3 regions of the Clostridioides sp. ZZV15-6383 genome follow, and region 1 is predicted to be linked to each of the others. Evidence: riboswitches for the same ligand, from Rfam matches in the RefSeq annotation. Region 1 holds a riboswitch; each other region holds the start of a gene.
What was found. A riboswitch is a leader RNA that binds a small molecule or an ion and turns the genes downstream of it on or off. The one in region 1 is predicted to bind FMN.

Region 1 (7,712 bases):
TTTGTTTTCAATACTTATAACTATATGTTATGGTTTTGTATTTAATGCAGTTCAAGCAAATACTGTTTCACTTGCATTTAGTAATGCATTTGGAATAAGTAAAATGACTATGGGAATAGGTCTTGGAATATTAACTGCAATAGTTATTTTTGGTGGAGTGCATAGAGTTGCAAAAGTTTCTGAAATAATAGTTCCTGTATTTGCAGGATTATATATATTAGTTGCTTTATCTATAGTTGCAATGAATATAACAGAGATACCAAGCGTTATAGCATTAATAGTAGAAAGTGCATTTGATTTTAAAGGAATGGCAATTGGTACATTTATGGGAGTTGTAATGACTGGAGTAAAGAGAGGTCTATTTTCTAATGAAGCAGGTATGGGTAGTGCTCCTAATGCTGCTGCAACAGCACATGTAACTCATCCTGTAAAACAAGGTCTAATTCAATCTTTAGGTGTTTTTACAGATACTATAATAATATGTAGCTGTACAGCATTCATGGTATTATTATATTCAGATTATGCTAGTAGTGGAGCAACTGGAATTGAATTAGCTCAAGAAGCTTTAACTCATCATATAGGACCAATTGGAAATATATTTATAGCAGTTTGTATATTCTTATTTGCATTTAGTTCTATAGTAGGCAATTACTATTATGGTGAATCAAATATGGAGTTTATGAGTGAAAGTAAGACTAAACTTAATATATTTAGAGTTTTTGTCGTAGGTATGGTTTTATTTGGTTCACTTACTCAAGTAGATGTAGTTTGGAATCTAGCAGACTTATTTATGGCATTGATGGCGATAATAAACTTAATAGCAATAGCACTTTTAGGGAAATATGCCTTTATTGCTTTAAAAGATTATACAAGTCAAAAAAAATCAGGAATAAAAGACCCTGTGTTTATTGCAGATGAAATAGAAGGTCTAGAAAATGTATCAGAGTGGCATAGTGAATTACCTGAGGAACATTTAGGATAAAAAAATAGTATAAAATTATGAAATCATTTTGAAAGACTAGATGATGTATATACTTTATATGAATATAATATTTAATTAATTTATATTACTGGAATTTTTAATTCCAGTAATATTTTTTATTATGTGATTTAGTTTTATTAAAAGTTTTTATTATTGAAGATAGATTATTTATTATAGATTTTATCTTTAAGTTTATTCTCCAAAATACTATATAATTAAATCCTGTAAATTATCTTCAAAGCTTTCTAGATAATCACAAAATAATCTAAACTCTTCTATAGTTTTGATTTCTTGCAAATTCCTCAAATCTATCATTATATTACTGTATTTATGCAACATAAAATTCATATCATACATTTCACATTTAACAAATCCATCTTGATAAGTATATTTATAAGGTTCATATTTTGAAAAATTTGACTCAAAATATTTTATTTTAGCATAGCACAATTTATGTATATTGAACAAAAGTGCAAGCATAGATTCTTTAACTGCAAACTTGTGTGTGAAGTATTTTATAGTGTGGTATTTATCATGTCTAAACTCCCAAATTAAATTCTCATTTAAAGTAAGAGAATATTTTTTTATAAGCTTACGTTTATCTAGTGTTAAATCTTGTATAGAATATGTTTTCATAATTTATTCTCCTCATAAATATTTAATAAGTACCAATTAAATCATAGTGTTTTATTATTACTTACTCTTAATTATATTGTATGGTAAATTAAAAAAATAATAAAATAGATAATTAGTATAGTATTAATACATGTTATAAATAAAAACAATAACCTTAATAGTAATCTATATAGCTTTGTGGTATTTTATACTTAGAGTCATATTTTTAATTATTTTAAGATTTTGAAAGTAGATTTGATGATTAGTATATAATTTTAGAGGAGGTATGCAAATTGTTCAGTAAGAAGTGGAGGAGTTGAAATGGTAGTATTTAATCTAGAGCTTTAAATAGGTTTGCCATTTTATCTTTCTTAGTTTTTAGATATAGCTTATTAAAGTCATTAATTTCTTCATTAATAGGAACTCTATTTTCAATCTTTATTCCATATTTCTCTAATTGATTTATTTTATCAGGGTTATTACTTAAAAGGTTTATGCTTTTTATATTCAGATTTTTTAGTATTTGAGCAGACATATAGAAATCTCTCATATCTTCTTCAAATCCAAGCATCAAATTTGCTTCAACAGTATCATAACCTTCTTCTTGAAGTTTATAAGCTTTAATTTTATTTAAAAGACCAATACCTCTACCTTCTTGTTTCATATAAATTAAAACACCATTTCCGTTTTCTACAATTTTCTTCATAGAAGATTCTAATTGCAGTCCACAGTCACATTTTAAAGAGTGGAACACATCACCTGTTAAACATTCAGAATGAAGTCTAACTAGAGTATTTTCTCCATTTATATTTCCATAGGTAAGAGCAATATGTTCTTCATTTGAATAAGTATCTCTATATCCTATGATTTCAAAATTACCATATTTTGTTGGAAGAAAAGCACTAGATACTTTTTCTATAGTAGTTTCATTTGTTTTACGATATTCTATAAGGTCTTTTATAGTGATGATTTTTAAATTATGCTTTTCTTTAAAAATCATTAAGTCATCAACTCTTGCCATTGTACCATCATCTTTCATTATTTCACAGATAAGGCCAATTTCTTTAAAACCTGCAAGTCTAGCTAGGTCTACTGAAGCTTCTGTATGACCATCTCTAACAAGAACTCCACCAGTTTTTGCAATTAAAGGAAAAATGTGACCAGGAGTTTTGAAATCTTTACTTGTAGAATTCTCATCACAGAATAATTTTACTGTTTCAGCTCTTTCATATGCAGATATACCAGTCAGTGTATCTGCACTATCTATAGTAACAGTAAATGCTGTTTGAAATGTATCTGTATTTTCTCTAACCATAAGAGGTATGTTTAAACTTTTAAATTTCTTTTCAGTAGCAGGTAGACAAATTAGACCTCTGCCATATGTAGCCATAAAATTTATTGATTCAGGAGTAGCCATCTCAGCTGCCATAAGCAAATCTCCTTCATTCTCTCTACTTTCATCATCAACTACGATTACCATTTTCCCATTTCTTATATCTTCAATAGCTTCTTCAATAGTATTAAACATGCAATTCACTCCTTTATTATTTTTAAAAACCGTTTTTAAATAAAAAATCTTTATCTATATTTGATTTATAATTACTACTATTAGAATTTAATTCCTTGTAGTTATTAATTATAAAATTATTAACGTACTTTCCAATTACATCACTTTCTAAATTAACGAAGTTTCCAATATTTTTTGTTAAGAGAGTAGTGTTAAATTTAGTATGAGGTATAATAGAAATCTTAAATATTTCATCATCCAAATATGATATAGTTAAACTCACACCGTCAATAGCAACAGAACCTTTAGGTATTATTGCTGATAAAAGTTTTTTATCAGGTCGTATGCTTACTAAAACTGCATTTTCATCTTTTTCAAACTTGCAAATAGTACCTTTACCATCAACATGACCTGTCACTATATGACCACCAAATCTTGAAGAAAGACTCATGGCTCTCTCAAGGTTTACCTTGTCATTTGCATTTAGTGAACCTAAATTTGTGGAACGAATTGTTTCCATCATAACATCTGCTGTAAATTCATTTTTCCCAAGATTTGAAACAGTTAGACAAACCCCATTTACAGCTATACTATCTCCAAGATTTGTGTCATCCAATATTTTGTTTGATAGTATGGTTACTTTTCCGCTTTTACCATTAGCAGTAATTTTTTTAAGTATTCCAACTTCTTCTACTATACCAGTAAACATTCTAACCTCCTATATACATGTATTCACAGAATTTAATTTAAAACATCAGATTCTATCAAAACATCTCCATCTATTAAAGTTACATTATTGATTACTAATTGTGTTGAATCTGATAGGTGTTTTATTCCTTCTCCAGAAACGAATGTAGGTGCATCTTTACCACCTATAATTTTAGGTGATAGAAATAATTTGACTTTATCAACTAACTTATTTCTAAATAAGCTATCATTAAGTGTAGCACCACCTTCGACTAGAACAGAATCAATGTTTAGTTCTCCTAATTTATGAATTACAAATTCCAAATCTACTAAGTTATTTTTTGAAGGAGAAATTATGACTTCAACATTATTTTCTTTTAACATAGATAATTTGTTACTGTCTTTGCAACATGTGAAAACTATAGTTTTACTGGTTTTATCCTTAACCAAATTACTATCAATTGGTAATTTTAGATGTGTATCTATTACTATTCTTGTAGGATGAGATACTTTTTTTTGATTAAGTCTACAAGTTAGTAAAGGATTATCATTTAAAACTGTATTTATGCCAACCATTATACTTTGGTATTTATTTCTGTATTTATGAGTTAGATATCTTGATGAATCATTAGATATCCATTTTGATTCTAGTGATTTTGTAGCAATTTTACCATCTAGACTCACGGCTGATTTTACAATACAAAGAGGTCTTTTGTTTTTTATGTAATAAAAAAATGCCTCGTTTAATTCTTTTGCTTCTTTTTCCAATATTCCCACAGTAACATCAATGTTGTTATCTTTCAATTTCTTTACTCCATTACCACAAACAAGTGGGTTTGGGTCTAATGTGGATATTACAACTCTCTTAATCTTATTTTGTATAATTTTATTTACACAAGGAGGTGTTTTTCCATAATGAGAACATGGTTCTAAGTTTACATAAAGAGTAGAATCTTTTAGACTTTGTTTAGCGCTGTTTATAGCATTTACTTCAGCATGATTAGAACCAAATTTTTCATGATATCCTTTGCCTATTACATCACTATCTTTAACAATTACACATCCAACTAACGGATTTGGATTTACAAAACCTTCTCCATTTTTAGCTAGTTCAAGAGCTTTTTTCATATAATAAATGTCTTTTTCCTTTTGATTCACAAAATTCAAAATATATACACCTCCTGTTTAATTAGATACTTTTTAAACAAAAAACCCTGAGAATTAACTCAGGGTTTAGAATAATCTACAATAAATTAATAAGTGTACAACAAAACTGCTCTACAAAAACACTTATTAAATATATCTTCTTCCATCCAGACTTTACTGTCGGCTTTGGAATTTAACCAAATCAACCAAGTTCTACCTTAGCTCGCGGGCTATACCGCCGATTGGGAATTTCACCCTACCCCGAAGATTAAGTATTAAATTTATATTTAGAATGTATCATAAATTATTTTACTTTGCAAACTATTTTTTTCAAAATATATGTTAATATATAATATAGAATGTTTATAAACTTTGGAATACCGCGATTGTGAATATAAAAATAAAAATTTGAACATAATCAGGAAAGAAGTCTAATTAATTTAAATTAGGAGAGAAATATATGAATGAAAAACTTTTAGAAATACTATCAAAATACTATGGATATACAAGCTTTAGAAAAGGTCAAGAGTCTATAATAAATTCTATTTTGAGCAAAAAAGATGTATTAGCTATAATGCCAACAGGAGGAGGAAAATCAATATGCTATCAGCTTCCGGCATTGATGTTAGAAGGAATGACAATAGTAATTTCTCCACTGATATCTCTTATGAAAGACCAAGTAGATGCTTTAAAAACTATGGGAATTAACGCTGCTTTTATAAATAGTTCACTAAGTAGCAAAGAATTTAATGAAATACTAAGTAATATTAGAAAAAATAATTATAAAATGCTCTATATTGCTCCAGAGAGATTAGATGCGCAGGAGTTTCTTGAACTAATAAATAATAACAATATAAGCCAAATTGCAATAGATGAAGCGCATTGTGTATCTCAATGGGGACATGATTTTAGGTTGAGTTATAGAAGGATTTCTGATTTTATAAAGAGTTTACCTAAAAGACCTATAGTTACAGCATTTACAGCAACAGCTTCAGAAGAAGTAAGAACTGATATAATAAATTTATTGTGCTTAGAAAATCCAGACTATTATATAACTGGATTTGATAGAGAGAATTTATCAATAAATATAGTAAAATCATCTAGTAAAAATAAATATATTTTAGATTATATTCAAAATCATAAAAATGAGTCTGGAATTATATATGTTGCGACTAGAAAGGAAGTTGAAAATATATATAATGGGTTATCTAAAAGAAATATATCTGTGTCAAAATATCACGCAGGTCTATCTAAAAATGAAAGAAGTAAAAATCAAGAAGATTTTATAAATGATGATGTAGATATAATGATAGCAACAAACGCATTTGGAATGGGTATTGATAAACCTAATATAAGATGGGTTATACACTACAATATGCCTCAAAGTATAGAAAATTACTATCAAGAAATAGGTAGAGCTGGTAGGGATGGAGAAAAAAGTGAGTGTGTACTTTTATTTTCTCCAGGAGATGTACATATACAAAAATATTTAATCGATATTGGCGTTGAAAATCCTGAAAGAAAATTATTTCAACATAAGAAGCTTCAATATATGATTGACTTAGTTTACAGTAATTCATGCTATAGAAAGACAATATTGAATTACTTTGGAGAAAACTATATAGATAATTGTAACAATTGTAGTAACTGTTTAGTAGAAGGTGAAATAGTAGATAAAACTGTAGATGCTCAAAAAGTTATTTCATGTGTAGCTAGAATGAAAAGAAGTTATGGTGTCACTACAATTGTAGATGTCCTTAGAGGGTCTAAGAATAAAAAGATTTTACAACTTGGATTGAATACTTTATCTACATATAACATTATGAGAGATTATTCAAGCGAAGACTTAAAGAATTTTATAAATACATTGGTTTCTCATGGTTTTTTAGATTTAGTGGAGACTTTAGGTAATGGAAATAGAGGGAGTTTTCCAACTATAAGATTGAATGAGATGTCTATGAAAGTTTTAAAAGGTCAAGTGAAAGTAGAATTCAAGGAAATTGTGATGACAAAATCATTAGAAGTTGAAAATGAGTTATATAGTGTTTTAAGAGAACTTAGACACTCAATTGCAAGTGAAGAAAGGATAGCTCCATATATGGTATTTGGAGATGGTACACTTAGAGCTATGTCTAGTAGTTATCCAGTTAATAAAGAAGAAATGCTAGATATCTCTGGAGTAGGAGAAATTAAGTATCAAAAATATGGTAAAGATTTTGAAACAGTAATTAAAGAATATGTCGAAAAAAATAACATTAATAAAAAAGATAAAGAAAAAAATGTCGATTTAGAAAGTGTTAATAGTGACTTCCTTGAGGTCAATACAGATAAAGCTTTATATGAAAAACTATTAGTCATTAGAGAAGAATATGCAACGAAGGAAAAATTACCTCCATACATGGTTTTAGCCAATAAAGCATTAAAAGAAATAAGTGGAAGGTATCCACTTGATGAAGAACAATTAAAAGATATTTCTGGTATAGGTGAGGTAAAAATTGAAAAGTATGGAGCTAGTATATTGGATGAAGTCAAACAATATGTGAAAGAAAATGATATTAATATTATTTGGGAGAAAAAAGGTAAAAGGAAGTTAATACTAGATGGAGAAAGTAGAAAAAATAATGAAATAGCATTAGATTTGCTGAATCAAGGAAAAGATATACAAAGTATAAGTCAAGAGATAGAAGTTTCATTGTCAACCATTATCGGATATGTATATGACTATGTAAAGGATGGGCATAGCATATCATTTGAATTAGGATTAGAAAATTTTTA
Region 2 (7,712 bases), on a different contig from region 1:
CCTGAAAGTTATGACATATGTAAAAAAATGATTGAGATAATTGGATACTCTTTAGATGATGTAAAGAATAAAAATATAGAAGAAATAGATGAAAAAATAAAAGAGATTGGCTTGAAAGAATTAAGTGAAAAACTAGAAGTAGGACAAGTTACTTTAAAAGATATCATAGCTGAAATCAAGAAGCCAGGAAGAGACCCGAGAGAAGAAGGTATAAAACCTATACTTAGAACAGATGTCTTAAAAATTGAAGATATACAAGAAGGTATGACTTTAAAAGGTACAATAAGGAATGTTGTAGATTTTGGTGCATTTGTAGATATTGGAATAAAAAATGATGGATTAGTTCATAAATCAGAAATGAGTAATAGCTTTGTAAAAGACCCTATGAGTATTGTTACAGTAGGTGATATAGTAGATGTAAAAGTCATTGGAATTGACTTAAATAAAAAAAGAGTCGCCTTATCAATGAAAAAGTAGATAAGTTTATGTATGATTATAATGACCAAACTCTATGTCTGTAAACACGATTCATAGAATATATAAATATTAAAAAATGTAAAAGTATTTTGTAAGAAAATAGTGTTAAAAAGAAGTACGATAGTCTTGAAAATCAGGAGGAAAATGAATGGTTTTTATAAAAAATGGTAAAATAAATACCATAACAAATGGGATAATTCATGGAGATATCCTTATAGAAGAAGGAAAAATAATAGAAATAGGAAAAGATTTGATAGCACCTTTGGATGTAGATGTAATAGATGCTAGTGATAAACTTGTGTTTCCTGGATTTATAGATGCACATACTCATTTAGGTTTGTGGGAAGATGGTATAGGGTTTGAAGGAGCAGATGGAAATGAAGAAACTGACCCAATAACACCACAACTAAATCCTATAGATGGAATCAATCCAATGGATAGGACTTTTAAAGAAGCCTTTGAAGGTGGAATAACTTCTGTTTGTACAACTCCTGGAAGTGCAAATGTTATGGGTGGTCAATGTATAGCTATAAAAACATATGGAAAAAGAATTGATAAAATGGTAATAAAAAATCCAGTTGCATCTAAAATAGCATTTGGAGAAAATCCAAAGAGTTGTTATGGTCAGGATGATAAATCTCCTCAAACTAGAATGGCTATAGCAGCATTGATTAGAGAAAATTTAAAAAAAGCAGAAGAATATCTAGAAGATATTGATATGTATGAAAGTAATGATGAAGAAGATTGTGAAAAGCCTGAATACGATATAAAAATGGAAAGTTTAATACCTGTTTTAAGAAGAGAAATTCCTTTCAAGGCACATGCTCATAGAGCAGATGACATGTTTACAGCAATAAGAATTGCAAAAGAATTCAATTTAAAACTTACATTAGACCATTGTACAGAAGGTCATCTTATTGTAGATGAATTAATGGAGGAAGGATTTCCTGTAATAGTAGGTCCATCTTTATCAGAAAGGTCTAAATTTGAACTTAGAAATTTGACATTTAATACAGCTGGAATACTTTCAAATGCAGGTCTTAATGTATGTATAATGACAGACCATCCAGTAATACCAGTTCAATATCTTCCAATCTGTGCAGGTATTGCAGTCAAACATGGTATGAAAGAAGAAAAAGCAATAGAATCAATTACAATAAATCCAGCTAAGATTTTAGGGATAGAAGATAGAGTAGGCTCTATAGAAGTTGGTAAAGATGCAGACATAGTAATTTGGGATAATTCTCCACTGGAGATTCAAAGTAATGTACTTTACACTATAATAAATGGCAAAGTAGTATATGAGAAAAAATAACTTGACAATTATTAAAAAATTAACTAATATAAGAGTGTAAGGAAAATTAAAAATCAAAGAAGATCTTCGGGGCAGGGTGAAATTCCCTACCGGCGGTATAGCCCGCGAACTACTTAGGTGGTTGATTTGGTGAGATTCCAAAGCCGACAGTAAAGTCTGGATGAGAGAAGATATTTATGGAAGATAAATAAGTTTATTTTAGTTTGTTTAAACTATATCCATAAAAACTCGAAGATAGGGTCTTCGAGTTTTTTGTTTTTCCTAAAAAATATAAACATATTGATTAGGGGGAAAATAATTATGCAAAACACAGCAAAAAGAGGAAATATGATTTCAACAAGAACTTTAGTAGTAATGTCCATTTTATCTGCAATATCTTATTTATTAATGTTTATTCAAGCACCAATACCAGGTATATTTCCAGATTTCTTAAAAATAGACTTATCAGATATTCCAGCAATATTTGGAGGAATGTCTCTAGGACCATTAGTTGGATTTGGAATAGTTGTAGTAAAAAATGTGCTACAAGCGATAACAGCAACAACAACTGGAGGAATAGGAGAATTTGCAAATATATTAATTGGTGGTTCTTATGTAATGATACTTTGTTATTCATATAAGAGAAGCAGAGACTTAAAAGGTGTGTTGATTGGTTTTGTATTAGGAACAATAGCTATGACTATAATTGGTTCATTAGTAAATTATTTTGTAATGTTGCCATTTTATGGTAAATTTATGGGACTAAACGCTATAATAGGTTTAGGTTCAGCTATAAATCCTCAAGTTCATGATTTATTCACTTTTGTAATTTGGATTATAGCTCCATTTAATGTCTTGAAGGCTGTTATAATATCTTTAGTAACAGTACCACTTTATAAAAAAATGGGAAATATAATAAAAAATAATTAGACAAGAAAATATAAAATTTCAAAATTAAATGTATTGAATAGCCATAATTTATTTGTAACTTCAGTCCTATATTGTGATTGATATATTAAATATATTATGGCTTTATTAATTTATCAAAAAATGTATATAAAATAAGAAATATTTAGACAAATTTAATTTTTAAAATAAAGGAAGAATTAAAACGATTAACTATTAAAATATGAAAAAGGTATCTACAATATACAGAGCGAATTCATAATAAACAAAAAATAAAGCTACTATTAAAAATATATAAAGATTAATAATCAAATTTTTAATAGTAACTAATTTAATAATGATGGGAGTGTATATTCATGAGCTTATCTAAAAAAATAAAAAAACTATTTTTAGATGATAAAGGGTATTATTTTAATAGTAATTGGGAAAATATTCATATTGGTATTTATGATACAAAATTAGGAGATTCTTTAAAGTATATCACTAATGAATATATTGAAAATATGGAAAGGGTAAAGTACGATTATCGTGAATTAAAAAATATAAAAAATCAAACAGATGGTATGTGTATTTTAGCTATAAGGCAGAGTTATAAGGCATTAGAGTATGTAAAAAATCAAACAGAAGAAATATGTTTAGAAGCTATAAAGTACAACTATAGAGCACTTGAATATGTAAAAGAACAAACAGAGTATCTATGTCTTGAAGCTATAAAAAAGGATTGTAATGCACTTAAGTATGTACGAAATCAAACAGAGGAGCTTATTATAAAAGCAATAAGACACTCTTCCAATATAGATGTTGTAAGTATATTAAAGGCTTTAGATGTTCAAACAAGAGGTATATGTTTAGAAGCAATTAAAAAAGATGGCAGGTGTCTTGCATATGTTAGAGAGCAGAGTGAAGAATTATGTATAGAAGCCATTAAGCAAAATTATAAAGCATTAAAATATGTACAAAATCAAACGGAAAAAATGTGTATAGAATCTGTAAGCCAAAATGGTATGGCATTACAATATGTAAATAAACAAACTGACAAAATATGTATGGAAGCTGTCAAACAAGATGGCAGGAGTCTACAATTTGTTAATAATAAGACAGAAGAAATATGTATAAATGCGATAAGATATTTAAATAAAAGATACAATATTAAAGATGTATTATGTTACATAGATAACTATACAGAGGATATATGTATAGAGATTGTAAGACAAAATGGAAAGATGCTCATGTATATAAAAAATCAAACAGAAAGAATGTGTATTGAAGCAGTAAAAGAGAATTATAAGTCTCTTAAGTATGTAAAAGAGCAATCTGAGAGAATATGTAAAGAAGCATTAAAGCAAAATTATAAAGCAAAAGAGTACGTAAAAATTGCTATTGACGATTGTATATAAGGTGTAGATAAAGCCATCAATAGTAAAAGATAAAAAAAGATAAATACAAGTACTTTATAATAATCTAGGCTTATACTATAATTAATTAAGCAGTGATATAAATTCACATGACGATTATATCAAAATGGAGATGAATTGATGGTAAAAATATACTTAGAAAATGAAAATAAAACTAGAGAAATAGGATATAAATTAGGTAAACTTTTAAAAGAAGGTAGTGTTATCTGTTTAGTAGGAGATTTAGGGGCTGGCAAAACTACAATGACACAAAGTTTGGCAGATTCATTAGGTATAAAAGATTATATAACAAGTCCTACTTTTACTATAATAAATGAATATGAAGGGAAAATACCTTTGTATCATTTTGATGTTTATAGAATAGTTAGTAGTGATGAAATGTATGATATTGGATATGATGAATATATAAATTCAAATGGAATTTGTATAATAGAATGGGCTAATCTAATAGAAGAGATACTTCCAAAAGAATATTTAAATATAGAATTGAGATATAAGGATGAAGGAAGAGAAATGATATTAACTCCAAAAGGAGAGGTTTATAAAGAGATAGTTGAGGAGCTGACTAAATAATGAAAATACTAGGTATGGATACATCTTCTATGGCAGCAAGTGTATCAGTTGTTGAAGATGATAACTTAATATGTGAGTTTACAGTGAATAACAAAACAACACATTCACAAAAGCTTATGCCAATGATAGAAAATATGTTAAGCATAAGTGATTTAAGTATAAAAGATATGGATTTATTGGCTGTATGTATAGGGCCAGGTTCATTTACAGGTCTTAGAATAGGTATGGCCACAGTAAAAGCTATTGCTCATGTAAATAATATACCAATAATAGCTGTGAATTCTTTAGAATCTCTAGCAAATAACATGAATTTCTGTGATAGAAAGATATGTTGTATATTAGATGCACAAAAAAATCAAGTTTATTCAGCTAAATACAAGTTTGAAAATGGAGAGCTGATAGAATTAGATGGTGTTGATGTTGTAGAATTTGATACTTTAGTGGATGAAATTGTATCAAGTAACGAAGAATTTATAATAGTTGGAGAAGCTGTATACAAATATAAAGATAAGCTAGAGAATATAAAAAATATAAAAATACTCTCACAAGCTCATAATGTATCTAATGCAGGAAGCTTATGTTCTCTAGCACTAAATAAATATAATAAAAATATAGATGTACATACTTGTTATACAATAAATCCTATGTATATCAGAAAATCTCAAGCTGAAGTACAATATGATGAAAAAATGAAGAGGCTAAATAATGAAAGATAATACAAAATTAATAGCAGATGATATAAAAATAGAAGAAATGACCATTAAAGATATAGATGAAGTTTTTGAAGTAGAAAAAAATTGTTTTGAAGATTACTGGTCAAAAGAGTCTTTTAGAAAAGAGTTGTCTAATGAAGTCGCAAGGTATATAGTAGCTAAGTTAGATGGAAAAATTGTTGGATATGTGGGAATTTGGCTTATATTTGATGAAGGCCATATAAATAATGTGGCTGTTCATAGTGACTATAGAGGTAAAAAAATAGGGGACAAGTTAATAAAAGGCATAGTTGATTTATGTAAAGATAATAATATTGCATCTATGACATTAGAAGTTAGAGCATCAAATAAAATAGCACAAAATTTATATAGAAAATATGGATTTAAAATGGGTGGAATAAGAAAAGAATACTACAGTGATAATAAAGAAGATGCAATTATAATGTGGAACCAATTAAAAGAGGTGTAGAGTTTATGAGTGATATAATAACATTAGCTATAGAAAGTAGTTGTGATGAAACAGCTGCATCAGTTTTAAAAAATGGTAGAGAAGTACTTTCAAACATAATCTCTACTCAAATAGAGACACATAAAAAATTTGGCGGTGTAGTTCCTGAGGTAGCTTCAAGAAAACATGTGGAGAATATTGATATAGTTGTTCAAGAAGCTTTATACAAAGCAAATATAGGATTTAGTGATATAGACCATATTGCAGTTACATATGGACCTGGATTAGTAGGAGCTTTATTAGTAGGTCTATCTTATGCTAAGGCACTTGCATATACCTTGAATATTCCACTTGTAGGAGTGAATCATATAGAAGGTCATCTAAGTGCAAATTATATAGAGCATAAGGACTTGAAACCTCCTTTTATAACATTGATAGTATCTGGAGGTCATACTCATTTAGTAGAAGTTAAAGATTATGGTAAATATGAAATTTTAGGAAAGACAAGAGATGATGCGTCTGGAGAAGCCTTCGATAAGATTTCAAGAGCTATGAATTTGGGTTACCCAGGAGGGCCTATTATTGATAATTTAGCTAAAAAGGGAAATAAGTATGCTATAGAATTTCCAAGAGCTTATTTAGAAGAGGATAGCTATGACTTTAGTTTTAGTGGTCTAAAATCTTCTGTATTAAATTATCTAAATGGAAAAAGGATGAAAAATGAAGAAATAGTAGTTGAAGATGTTGCTGCATCTTTTCAAGAGGCTGTAGTTGAAGTTTTAACTACTAAAGCATTAAAAGCAGTAAAAGATAAAGGCTATAATATCATAACTCTTTCTGGTGGAGTTGCTTCTAATTCAGGTCTTAGAGCTAAAATAACAGAGCTTGCAAAAGAGAGTGGTATTGTTGTTAAATATCCTCCTCTAATTTTATGCACAGACAATGCAGCCATGATAGGGTGTGCAGGATATTATAATTTTATAAATGGTAAAACACATGATATGAGTCTAAATGCAGTTCCAAATTTAAAGATAAATCAGTAATATGAACCAAATTTATAAATATATTAAGAAATTGTTTTAAAACAATAAATAAAAGTAAAATTAAATATAATAAAATAAGTTCAGTATATATTAAAACTTGAAGTAAAACTATATATAACCTTTATATTCTGATGAATTTCAATGTGTTTAGGATATAAATATTATTTATGGTTTGAATTTGCTTCAAGTTTTATTTTTTTGTAGAAGGATTATTTTAAAAAGTGGGTAATGTGCCCTTTTTTTTCATTGTAAAAAAGTTTTATACTAATTATAGAAATATTAAGGAGGGGAAGAAATGAGTCAAAGTAAAGAAGAGAAAATAAGAAGTATTTTGGAAGCAAAAAATATTAAGTCAAATTTTCAGAATAAAGAAAATTTAAATGAATTTAATGAAAAAAAAGCAAGTAAAAGAGCTGACGATTTATTAAATGTATACTACAATACATTATCTACAGCTGATATGGAATTTCCATATTGGTATAATAGAGAATATAGAAAATCAGATGGTGATATACCAGTAGTTAGAAGAGCTAAAGCTCTTAAAGCTGCTTTTTCCCATATGACTCCAAATATAATACCAGGTGAAAAGATAGTAATGCAAAAAACACGACATTATAGAGGGTCATTCCCAATGCCTTGGGTAAGTGAAAGTTTCTTCGTGGCTCAAGGAGAACAAATGAAGGAAGAAGCGAAGAAGTTAGCTAGTAACACAGCAGATGAACTTACAAAATTTGGTTCTGGTGGGGGAAATGTAACTGAAAGCTTTGGAAATGTTGTTTCAATAGCTGGTAAATTTGGAATGAGAAAAGAAGAAGTACCTGTACTTGTAAAAATGGCTAAGGA
Region 3 (7,712 bases), on a different contig from region 1:
AACTTGTTCGAATATATAATATTAAAAGCAAAATAATTAGACTAGAAAAGGAGTAATGTTGATGGAACAAAATTATACTAAAATAGATCATGAATTACCATTAATTCCTCTAAGAGGATTAGCTATATTTCCATATATGATATTAAATTTTGATATAGGAAGAGAGATATCTCTTAAAGCTTTAGACCAAGCCATGATGGATGAAGAGCTTATATTTTTAACATCTCAGAAAGAAGCTGAGGTAGATGAGCCAGGAGAAGAAGACTTTTATCATGTGGGAACAATCTGTAAAGTTAAACAAATGATAAAATTACCAGGAGATACAGTTCGTGTTTTAGTTGAAGGTGTATCAAGAGGTAGAGTAAAAAAAATAGAACAAGAAGAAGGGTATTTTAGAGCAGTAATAGAAGAAATAGTTTTTGACAGTGATAATCTGGATAGTGAAACAGAGGTTGAAATCGAGGCATTTGTAAGAAATGTATTTGATGCTTTTGAAGAATATATAAATATTGGAAACAGGGTATCTCCAGAAATATTGATATCTTTAGCGGATATAGAAGATGTAGATAGATTTATAGATACAATAGCTGCAAACATATACCTAAAATCAAGTCAAAAGCAAGAAATATTAGAAGAATTTGATATCAAGAAAAGACTTGAACTTATCTATTCTATATTATTAGAAGAAATAGATATATTAAAAATAGAAAAGAAGATAACTTTAAGAGTAAAAAAACAGATGAATAAAGTTCAAAAAGAATATTATCTTAGAGAACAATTAAAGGCTATACAGAAAGAATTAGGTGAAGAAGAAGATATAAATTCTGAAGCAGATGAATATAGAGAAAAACTTAAAAAAATAAAAGCACCTAAGACAACTAAGGAAAAAATAGAAAAAGAAATAGATAAATTTTCAAAGATATCTTCAATGTCTCCAGATGTATCTGTAAGTAGAAACTATTTAGACACTATATTCTCATTGCCATGGAACAAAGAGACAAAAGATAAATTAGATATAACTAAGGCAAAAGATATATTAGATGAAGACCATTATGGGCTAGAGAAAGTTAAAGAAAGAATATTAGAGTATCTAGCTATAAGAACTCTTGCTAAGTCACTTAAAGGTCCTATAATATGTCTAGTTGGACCTCCAGGAACAGGAAAGACATCTATAGTAAAATCAATAGCTAAAGCATTAAATAGAAAATTTGTAAGAATATCTTTAGGTGGAGTTAGAGATGAAGCAGAAATAAGAGGTCATAGAAGAACATATGTAGGCTCAATTCCAGGAAGAATAATTAATGGAGTAAAAGAAGCACAAACAAAAAATCCTGTATTCTTATTTGATGAAATAGATAAAATGGCAGCAGATTATAAAGGTGACCCAGCTTCAGCTATGCTAGAAGTGTTAGACCCAGAGCAAAACAAGGATTTTGTAGACCATTACTTAGAAATACCTTTTGATTTGTCAAAAATACTATTTGTTACAACAGCAAACAGTTTAGGTAATATACCAAGACCATTATTAGATAGAATGGAAATAATAGAAGTATCTGGATATATAGAAGAAGAAAAACTAAATATAGCAAAGAAATATTTACTTCCAAAACAAATTAAAGAACATGCTTTAAAAGAAAACTTTATAAAAATGGATGATGAAACTTTAAGAAGTATAATAAACCATTATACAAGAGAAGCTGGCGTAAGAACATTAGAGAGAACTATTGGTAAAATTTGTAGAAAAATTGCAAAAAAATATGTTGAAGACCCAACTCTTGAAGAAGTTGTTGTAAATAAGTCTGACCTAGAAACATATCTTGGAAAAGACATGTTTAAGTATCAACTTGCAGAAGTTAATCCTCAAATAGGACTAGTAAATGGTCTTGCATGGACAGCAGTAGGTGGAGTTACACTTGAAGTAGAAGTAAATGTGCTTAAAGGTAAAGGGGAAATTGTATTAACTGGAAAACTAGGAGATGTTATGAAGGAATCTGCTAAGACAGGTATCTCTTATATAAGGTCAATAGTAGACAAGTTTGATATAGACCCTGATTTTTATAAGACTAATGATATTCATATACACATTCCAGAAGGGGCTGTTCCAAAAGATGGACCATCAGCTGGTATAACTATGGCCCTTGCAGTAATCTCAGCACTTACTAAAAGACCTGTACCAGGCAATATAGCCATGACAGGAGAGATAACTTTAAGAGGTAGAGTATTAGCAGTAGGAGGAGTTAAAGAAAAATTATTAGCAGCTCATAGAGCTGGTATAACAAAAGTATTAATTCCTAAAGAATGTGAAGCTGATTTAGATGAAATACCAGAAAATGTAAAAGAGAAAATGGAATTTGTACTTGTAGAGCATATGGATGAAGTATTAGAACAAGCTTTATTAAAGAGTGGTGAAAAAAATGAAAATTAGAAGTTCAGAGATAACTATGAGTGCTGTGAATAAATCACAGTATCCAGCAGAAGGTATCCCAGAGATAGCATTGGCTGGTAGGTCAAATGTTGGAAAATCATCAATAATAAACACATTGCTTAACAGAAGAAACTTTGCTAGAACTAGCCAAACACCAGGAAAAACTAGAACTATAAATTTTTATTTAATAAATAATGAGTTTTACTTTGTGGATCTTCCAGGCTATGGATATGCAAAGATAGCTAAGTCTGAAAAAGAAAAATGGGGAGGTATAATGGAAAGGTATCTAGAAAGTAGACAAGAGTTATGTTCTATATTCCTACTTGTAGATATTAGACATGAGCCTACAGCAGACGATAAGCTTATGTACGAATGGATAAAGCACTTTGGATATAACTGTGTAGTTATTGCAACTAAGGCAGATAAAATATCTAGAGGACAATATCAAAAACACATAAGTATAATAAGAAAAAAATTACAAATGGAAAGTAGCGAAAAAGTAATTCCTGTTTCTTCGTTAAAAAAGACTGGTGTTGAAGAACTCTGGGAAGAAATTGTAAATCAATACAATCAACATGGATATGATATAACAGTAGATTAAATCTAGAATGTTAAATGTTGATATAAAATTTATTTGAATAATAAATATAATATAATAGTAAGTTAGTTTTAATTGTATCAATATTAAAATATAGGATGCCTCAAAATGGCTTTAATGGTCATTTTTTGGCATCCTTATTGTTTATAAACAATGAAAATCAGTAATTTGTTGCTAAATATTAATAAAATCTAGTAAAGTATAGTAAAATTAGTATAAATTGGCTTAATTAAAAAATTATTGACTTGTATAGTCATCAATAAATCATAGTTAAGAAATAGATTTATCTGTTTTTCTCATAAATAAAATAGTTAATATAAGTCCTATAAAGCATACTGCTGCTGCAATCCAATAAGATTGATTGCTAGCTATAACATAGGCTGATGTATGACTTTTAAACTTTTGATTGTATGTAAGGCTTTGTGCAAAAAACCACTAAAAAATGCTGTTCCAAGAGCAAATGACAAATTACGAACAGTTGCAAGAAAACTGCCTCCATATCCTTTTTCATTTGCGGGGAATGCATTAGAAACTATACCAAGTCCAGTTGCCATTAAAATACTTGCTCCAACTGCTTGAAATATTCTTGAAGAAATCAATGTTGATTAAACAACAAAAAAAGCACCTACATCTTAGGTACCTTGAATGTGTCTAATTTCATGAATAAATACGGTAGTTGAAGGATTTGTATAGATTGCTCATGTAAAATTACATAAAGATACTCATATACTATTTTCTTCTACCATCCAGATTTTACTGTCGGCTTTGGAATCTGACCAAATTATGCCATAAGGCTCGTGGGCTTTTACCGCCGATAGGGAATTTCGCCCATTTCTGAAGAAAAACAGATGTGTTTTGTAATATTATTTTAACATAAAATTAGAATAGAGACAATTGGATTTAAGTAATATGCAGCTATATTAAAATACAAACACTTAAATTATATTTATAGATAAAATCTAAATCATATTATGAGAATCTATAGTAATTAGATAAGATTAACATGTTATTAGTATTAGATAATAAGTTTTAGATTTATCAAAAGCATAAAGCTGTAACAAAACTCGTATAATATTAATATCTTAATTAAGAGATATTGTAAATTATGAGGAGGCGTTAATATGGAAGGAAAGGTAAAGAAGGCATTTCCGGGTGGAAACACATCACAAGGCTCATATTCTTTTTTTGACTATATAATTCCTGAAAATGTAAAAAGAGTTTTTTGCTTAAAGGGTGGACCTGGAGTAGGAAAATCCTCACTTATGAAAAAAATTTATAAAGAATTTTTGCATAGAGGATACGACATTGATTTATATCACTGCCCTTCTGACCCAAGTTCGTTGGATGGTTTAGTTATAAAGAAATTAGGCGTGGTACTTATGGATGCAACTGCTCCACATACTATGGACCCAAAGCTACCTGGAGCTTTGGATGAAATAATTAATTTAGGCGATTACTGGAATACAGAAGAGTTAGAAAAAAATAGACAAGAAATATTAATTTACGATAAAGATATTAGTAATTCATTTAAAAGAGCCTTTAAGTTCTTAAAGTCGGCAGAACCAATCTTTAGAGATATAGAGGAAAAATATTCTGATTGTATGGATTATGGTAAGGTGAATCTACTTACAGAAGAATTTATAAAAAAATTGTTTGATGGAGTTGAAAGTACAGGAAATTTAAAAAGAGAAAAGCATTTATTTGGTTCAGCTATAACTCCTGTAGGGTGTTTGGATTATACAGAAAACATTTTAAAAGACGTAAAGAAGGTTTATTATTTAGCTGGAGAAATAGGAACTGGGAAGACTACACTATTAAACAAAGTATATAAGAAAGCTATTGAAAAAGGTCTAAATGTAGAAGTTTATCATTATCCACTTATTCCAGAGAAAATTGAAACTGTACTATTAACTGACCTAGATATAGGCATAACTATAAGCACAACTTTTAAAGACGAAGATGTGATTGATTTAAATCAATTTTTAAATAGAGAAAAATTACTTAAATACGAAGAAGATATTAAATTTGATGAAAAAGTTTTAGATGATTTAATTTGTTGGGCAGTGTTAAATCTTAAGAGAGCTAAGTCTAAACATGATATTATAGAAAGTTACTATAGCCCTAATATGAGATTTGATGAAGTTGGAAAGTTAAGAGACAAACTAGTTAAAAGAATTTTAAAATATGAGGAAAACTTATAAACACATATGTTTAAAATGAATGTTGATTATAATATAATTTTTAGTAAATTGGTGTAGCTTTGAAGCTATGCCATTTTACTTTTTTTGATAAAAATAATTATTAATAATCCCTAAAGCACTTATTTGTTTTTTCATGATTATTATCTTCTTTTCTAATTTATGTTTTTTTATAATATCACAACAATGTTTATTGAAAGTTTATATATAATTTTAAGAACATCTAAAAATACATATTCGATATTGGTAAATTAGTGATAGGAGTTCGATGTATGATATTATATACTAAAGATGAATTTTAATATATAACTTTGATATAATAAGCATATGTAAATGTTTAATATTTGATTAAAGAAAATTATCATATAAAAATAAATTTGTAAGGAGCAATACAGTATGAAAAAACAATATGTGTTTATAATACTAGCAAGTACTCTTTTAGGTATACTTGTTGGAACCATATTTAGAGATTATAGAAATGAAGAAACAGTTTATACAAGTAAGGATAAGTCAATAAGAAAAGAAATAAAGATGACAAGAAAATCTATAAAAGAATTAACAAAAGAAAAAGTCAAGTTAGATAAAGAAATTAATTCAATAAAAAAAAATCAAAAAAATTCTGAAGAAATATCAGAAATAGAAACTCTTAGAGATAGTCTATCATATTCAGATGTGAAAGGTAGCGGAATAATATTAAGTATAGATGCTATAGATGAAAAAACAGGGAACATAGCTAATAGTATAGACTATAATAAAATTCTTGTAAAAGTTATAAACGAGTTAAAATTAAATGGAGGAAAGTACATAGAAATAAATGGTCAAAGAATTAATCAGTATTCAGAAGTTGTACTTGCAGGAAGCCATATAAATATAAATGGAGTTCCTGTAGCACAACCATATGAAATAAAGTGTATTGGGGATAAATATAAGCTATCTAGTTATGTAGATAAAGGTAGCAAGTATTTAGACAGCATACAAACTACTTATCCAATGAAAATAAGCATAAAAACTGAAGAAAATATCTCTATAAAAAAGATGAATATACCTAATAAATTAAAGTATATAAAGGGTGATTAAGATTATATTAGAGGAAAGCAGTTTACCAATGTTAATACCAGAAAAACTTGCAAAAAAATATAATGTGTTTCCAGTGGAATTTCAAGATGATAATTTAGTTGTAGAAATAGAAGATGAAGATATATATGCTCTACAGGATTTGAGATTAGCCACAGGTAGAGAAATTATATTGAAAAAGGAGAAAAAAGAACTTATAAGTGAGAAGATTGAAAAATATTACAATAGCTTTGAACTTGATGAGGATTATGCAAAAAAATTATTTGAAAATCTTTTAGAAAAAGCTATAAAAGAAAACGCAAGTGATATACATATAGAACCATTTAAAGAGCATTTAATAGTGAGGATGAGAGTAGATGGAGAACTAAAGGAAGTGTCAAAGTTTTTAATTGATGTCTATCCATCATTATCTACAGTTGTAAAGTTGAAAGCTTCAATGGACATAACAGAAAAAAGGCTTCCTCAAGATGGTAGAGTGGATATAAAGTTAGGTGGTAATCTAATTGACATTAGAGTTTCATCAATACCAACTGTATATGGTGAAAAAATTGTTTTGAGAATACTCAATAGAGATACTTTTTTAAAAGACAAACTAGAACTTGGCTTTTCAGAGGAAGCTATAAAATCTATAAATCGTATAATAAATAAAAAAGCAGGAATATTATTAGTGACAGGTCCTACAGGTAGTGGAAAGACTACAACAGTATATTCCTTATTAAATGATTTAAAAGGTATAAATAAAAATATAATGACTATAGAAAATCCTGTAGAGTATAAGATGGATGGTATAAGTCAGATTCAAGTAAATTCAAAAGTAGGCTTAAGCTTTGATGTGGGTCTTAGAGCGATATTAAGACAAGACCCAGATATAATAATGGTTGGAGAAATAAGAGATGCAGAAACAGCTAAGATAGCTGTAAGGGCAGCAATAACAGGTCATTTGGTTATAAGTACTTTACATACTAATGATGCAGTGTCTTCCATAGCTAGATTATTGGAAATGCAAATACCACCATATCTTTTAAATGCTTCTCTTATAGGTGTTATATCTCAAAAATTGGTTAGAAAAGTTTGTAATCATTGTAGTCATGAGATTGTGATAAGAGATGATTTTAGTGGAGATGTAAATACTAAAGTGGCTGTAGGTTGTGAAAGATGCAATGATAAAGGATACTTTGGAAGAACAGCAATTTATGAAATCTTAGAAATCAATGATGATATAAAGACATGTATAAGAAATATGGAAGATTCTAGTACTGTTAAGGAAGTGGCACAAAACAATGGAATGATAACATTTGAAGATAGTTGTAAAAGATTAATAAATGAGAAAATAACGACACTAGAAGAATGTTTAGTCGTAAATGAAATGATTTAACTGAATTGTATAGTTAAACTTCATTTAGACAGTTGGACTTTA

Region 2: linked by a shared signal. The riboswitch ahead of KGF42_RS08875 (ECF transporter S component) and the one ahead of ribD (bifunctional diaminohydroxyphosphoribosylaminopyrimidine deaminase/5-amino-6-(5-phosphoribosylamino)uracil reductase RibD) in region 1 are both predicted to bind FMN.
Region 3: linked by a shared signal. The riboswitch ahead of KGF42_RS07050 (hypothetical protein) and the one ahead of ribD (bifunctional diaminohydroxyphosphoribosylaminopyrimidine deaminase/5-amino-6-(5-phosphoribosylamino)uracil reductase RibD) in region 1 are both predicted to bind FMN.

The regions. Positions count from the first base shown of each region.
Region 1 is NZ_JAGWCV010000030.1:22,454-30,165, reverse strand. Features, by position in the region: gene KGF42_RS11980 (alanine/glycine:cation symporter family protein) at 1-982, shown strand, start outside; gene KGF42_RS11975 (hypothetical protein) at 1,190-1,618, opposite strand; gene KGF42_RS11970 (bifunctional 3,4-dihydroxy-2-butanone-4-phosphate synthase/GTP cyclohydrolase II) at 1,929-3,125, opposite strand; gene KGF42_RS11965 (riboflavin synthase) at 3,148-3,813, opposite strand; gene ribD (bifunctional diaminohydroxyphosphoribosylaminopyrimidine deaminase/5-amino-6-(5-phosphoribosylamino)uracil reductase RibD) at 3,846-4,958, opposite strand; FMN riboswitch at 5,089-5,210, opposite strand; gene recQ (DNA helicase RecQ) at 5,398-7,712, shown strand, end outside.
Region 2 is NZ_JAGWCV010000018.1:48,121-55,832, forward strand. Features, by position in the region: gene KGF42_RS08865 (Tex family protein) at 1-477, shown strand, start outside; gene KGF42_RS08870 (amidohydrolase) at 626-1,792, shown strand; FMN riboswitch at 1,851-1,968, shown strand; gene KGF42_RS08875 (ECF transporter S component) at 2,093-2,701, shown strand; gene KGF42_RS08880 (DUF4116 domain-containing protein) at 3,034-4,074, shown strand; gene tsaE (tRNA (adenosine(37)-N6)-threonylcarbamoyltransferase complex ATPase subunit type 1 TsaE) at 4,213-4,665, shown strand; gene tsaB (tRNA (adenosine(37)-N6)-threonylcarbamoyltransferase complex dimerization subunit type 1 TsaB) at 4,665-5,381, shown strand; gene rimI (ribosomal protein S18-alanine N-acetyltransferase) at 5,371-5,847, shown strand; gene tsaD (tRNA (adenosine(37)-N6)-threonylcarbamoyltransferase complex transferase subunit TsaD) at 5,853-6,869, shown strand; gene hpdB (4-hydroxyphenylacetate decarboxylase large subunit) at 7,165-7,712, shown strand, end outside.
Region 3 is NZ_JAGWCV010000013.1:33,625-41,336, forward strand. Features, by position in the region: gene lon (endopeptidase La) at 62-2,425, shown strand; gene yihA (ribosome biogenesis GTP-binding protein YihA/YsxC) at 2,415-3,026, shown strand; gene KGF42_RS07050 (hypothetical protein) at 3,392-3,622, opposite strand; FMN riboswitch at 3,754-3,869, opposite strand; gene KGF42_RS07055 (ATP-binding protein) at 4,145-5,224, shown strand; gene KGF42_RS07060 (DUF881 domain-containing protein) at 5,618-6,298, shown strand; gene KGF42_RS07065 (GspE/PulE family protein) at 6,291-7,670, shown strand.